2 regions of the Streptococcus ruminicola genome follow, and region 2 is predicted to be linked to the other one. Evidence: predicted binding sites of a transcription regulator. Region 2 holds the regulator's gene; the other holds the start of a gene.
The links. The regulator NrdR, encoded in region 2, represses ribonucleotide reductase genes. The targets are predictions, from matches to a motif close to ACACNATATATNGTGT.
Positions count from the first base shown of each region.

Region 1: the regulator NrdR is predicted to act here: its motif matches at 726-741, upstream of nrdH (glutaredoxin-like protein NrdH).

Region 1 covers NZ_CP046919.1:1,457,828-1,460,037, reverse strand. The annotation lists gene acnA (aconitate hydratase AcnA) at 1-553, opposite strand, end outside; gene nrdH (glutaredoxin-like protein NrdH) at 838-1,065, shown strand; gene nrdE (class 1b ribonucleoside-diphosphate reductase subunit alpha) at 1,136-2,210, shown strand, end outside.
Region 2 covers NZ_CP046919.1:481,498-483,707, forward strand. The annotation lists gene GPZ88_RS02530 (DnaD domain protein) at 1-665, opposite strand, end outside; gene nrdR (transcriptional regulator NrdR) at 652-1,146, opposite strand; gene GPZ88_RS02540 (sensor histidine kinase) at 1,305-2,210, opposite strand, start outside.

The sequences.
Region 1 (2,210 bases), 980 kb from region 2:
CACTTAAATACTCAATATTAACTTGGTGAATAATCCCTGTTGCTGGTGGAACAGCACGGTAATTATCGAATGATTTTTCAGCCCATTTCAAAAATTCGTAACGCTCATTGTTACGTTTAAATTCCATATTAATGTTATCTTCTAAAGCTGTATCGCAGCCAAAGAAATCAACCTGGACACTGTGGTCAATAACCAAATCAACTGGGATTTCAGGGTTGATTAAATCTGCATCACCACCATTTGAAACGATGGCATCACGCATTGATGCAAGGTCGACAACAACTGGTACACCAGTGAAATCTTGTAGGATAACACGACTTGGTTTGAATGGGACTTCGCCTTGGATGTTTTTAGGATTGTAAGTTGCTAAATTTTCAATGTGACTTTTTGTAACATCTACTCCATCATACTTTCTGAGTAAACTTTCAAGTAATATACGAATAGTGTAAGGGATTCTTTTGATATTTCCTCCATAATGAGAAACGGCTTCTTCAAGATTTAGGTAAGAATAGTCATTCTCTTTGAAAGAAAATTTAGATAAGAACTCTGTCATGTACGGACCCCCGATTATAATAATATTGTTTTTAATTATACAAAATTCAGAAAATTTTGTCAACATTAATTTACAGGTGCGTGTTAGATTTCCTGACATGATGTGTTACTTAAAAATAAAAAAGCTGTTAAACCTTGGTATCACTACATTTTGTACCAACGACAATCACCAACCGCTACATATGGTGTTTTTGTAAGTCTTTTTGGTTGCTTTTTTGGTATATTTTGGCTATTCTAATTAAACATTGAATTAAAAAAAGATAACGATTTATGGAGGAAAGCCTAATGGCTAATAAAATTACACTTTTTTCAAAAAATAATTGCATGCAATGCAAAATGACTAAAAAACTTTTAGAAAAAGCGGGCGCTGAATTCCAAGAAATCAACATGGATGAACGCCCAGATATGATTGATTACGTTAAAAGTCTTGGTTTTACAGCCGCTCCAGTTATCAAAGCTGGCGAAATTGCCTTTTCAGGATTTCAACCAAATAAACTAAAAGAAATTATTTAACTACTCTTCCATCTTGAATTAGAAAGGAATTACCTTACTCAATCTATGAACTAGGTAACTTACTTTATTTATGAGTCTTAAAAATCTTGGCGAAGTCTCTTACTTTCGCCTTAATAATGAAATCAACCGTCCAGTAAACGGTCAAATCCCGTTAAATAAAGATAAAGAAGCTCTCAAAGCTTTCTTTCTTGAAAATGTCATTCCAAACACCATGACATTTGAAAGCATCACTGAAAAAATTGACTATCTAATTGCCAATGATTACATCGAAGCTGAATTCATCGGTAAATACTCACCAGACTTTATTGAAAACTTGTCTAAAGACTTGCAGTCTCACAAGTTTCGCTTCAAATCTTTCATGGCAGCTTACAAGTTCTACCAACAGTATGCTTTAAAGACAAATGACGGCAGCCAATATCTTGAGAGTATCGAAGACCGTGTGCTCTTTAATGCCCTTTATTTTGCTGATGGAAATGAAGAGCTGGCGCAGGATTTAGCACTTGAGATGATTAATCAACGTTACCAACCAGCCACTCCTTCTTTTTTGAACGCTGGACGAAGTCGACGCGGTGAATTTGTATCATGTTTCTTGATTTCTGTGACAGATGATATGAATGCTATCGGACGTTCTATCAATTCAGCCCTGCAATTGTCACGTATCGGTGGTGGGGTCGGTATCAGCTTGTCAAACTTGCGTGAAGCTGGCGCGCCAATCAAAGGCTATGAAGGCGCAGCGTCCGGTGTTGTTCCAGTGATGAAACTCTTTGAGGATAGTTTTTCATACTCAAATCAACTTGGTCAACGTCAAGGTGCAGGTGCTGTTTATCTCGATGTTTTCCACCCAGATATCATGGCCTTTTTATCGACTAAGAAAGAAAATGCTGACGAGAAAGTGCGCGTCAAAACCCTTTCGCTTGGGATTACCATCCCAGATAAATTTTACGAATTAGCTCGTAAAAATGAAGACATGTACCTCTTTAGTCCATATAGTGTCGAGCGTGAGTACGGTGTGCCATACAGTTACGTCGATATCACAGCAGAGTACGACAAAATGGTCGCTAATCCCAACATTGTCAAAACCAAAATTAAAGCGCGTGATTTGGAAACTGAAATTTCAAAACTCCAACAAGAGTCTGGGTATCCCT
Region 2 (2,210 bases):
TGTACCGTCATTCGTTGTGGCGAAATTTTACCATTAATAGCCGTACTTTTTGCCAATTGATAAATGTCAAACCAATTCATGCTGTATTTATCAGCTAGGCTATAAATCTTAACTACATCAGCTTTTTCATCTTTGAATTGCAAACCATCACGTAACATTAAACGCTCAAAACTGTCCAAATCGAAATGGTTTTTTGACACTGTCTTAGGCACTTTTGGATTTTCATCTACTGAAAAAATATCAGAGAACTTCTTAGAAACATCACGCGCACCATCAGGCAGAACCACATCCAACTCAGCCACCGCAACATCACCAATCCTTTGTTCTAATAAACGACGGTAAATTGCATTGGCTAAGAACGTTTCGCGATTTAAGGCAGGTTGTAATTTCAAAACATAAGCATCTCGTGTTTGGTATAAAACCAGTAAGTCTACTGCGGTTAAGATAGCCAGAGCTTCCTCGACTTCTTGCATGCTCAACTGTAAGTGATTCAAAATCTCACTAAACTTATGACGTTTGATACCATCATCAAAGAAAGCAAGCAGATACTCATACAAAAGCACCGCATGGTTCCCGATAACAGGATGATATAGCTGACTTAGACTATCAGAATCCAACAAAACCTTATTGTTTTTGACATAAGAAAATTCATCAATCGGTCTCATTTAGCTTACTTCTTTTCTTCTTGCTACGCACACGATTCGTAATTTGCTGCAAAAGTTCCTCAATCTCATCAACATCTTTAAATGATTTATAAACTGAGGCAAAACGAACATAAGTAATTTCATCAAGTTCTGCCAGCTCATCCATGACCAGATTACCAATCACAGTACTCGGAACTTCACTTTCGTATTCGCTACGAATTTTTTGTTCAATACGAGACACCACCTGTTCAATATCATCGCTTGATACTGGACGTTTTTGTGCGCTTTGAAAAATTCCATTTAGGATTTTTTCACGAGAAAATTGTTCACGCGTTCCATCTTTTTTAATGACTAACAAGGGTAGTTCTTCAACGCGTTCAAAGGTTGTAAAACGCGCATGACAATTTTCACATTCTCGGCGTCGTCGAATCGTATTACCATCTTCTGCTTGACGGCTATCGATGACACTCGATTTATTATAATTACATTTTGGACAACGCATACAAACACCCCATTCTACCAATTATTCTAATACTTAATTTTAACATAAATTCACTCATTATGAAAGTAATACCAGCCTAAGCTGGCTAGCTGTTGTCATCCCTTTTCTAACAAAATATTTCTCATACTTCATTAGAAAAACGAACAGACCGAGAAAGCTCAGTCTGTCTTTTTAATTTTTTCTGTCGTAACAAGTGGAATGATTAAAGTAAACTCAGTCCCCTCATCAACAACACTGCTGACGCTAACTTTGAGTTCATAAGCATCCACAATTTGCTTAAGAATGGCTAAACCAATTCCAAGCCCACCTTGTGTTGAAACACGGTTACGTGACTTATCAGTACGATAGAATCGTTCAAAGATATGATTAAGGTCATCTTGTGAAATTCCCTCACCTTCATCACGAACTTTTACAATTGCATTATCTCCTAAAACATCCAAAGTCACATGAATATTTTTACTACCTGAAGAATATTTTACGCCATTATCAATCAAGATTAAAATAGCCTGTTCAAAATGATGCTTGTAAATCTCTGCATAAATACAATCTTCAACCGTTGAAACGAGTGAAAAACGGAAATCAGGATACAGAATGCGGAAATTTCCTAAAACAACGTCAATGGATTGTTTTAAATCTGTAACCTCTCCCTTATGAAGATCAAAACTTCCTTGAACACGAATCATATCTAGCATGTCATTTACCATAATTGACATGCGATCCGCCTCATGATAAGCGGCATCAAGACTCTCGCATAAAACTTCTGGGTCATCTTTTCCCCAGCGCTGCAACAAGCCTAAATGCCCCTTGATGACAGCAATCGGTGTGCGCAATTCATGGCTAACATCACTAACAAAGCGTGTTTGTCGCTTAGCAAATCCCTCAATTTGCTCTAAAACGCTATCAAAATTTTGTGACAAATCTTCAATTTCATCACCAGATTGAATATCCGAACGTAAAGCTAATTCACTTGGACTTTCAGCGAGTTTATCAACAAATGTTTGAAATTCGCGAAGTGGCCTCAACGTCCTATGCGATACCGCAAGAACTAAATAAAAAATCACACA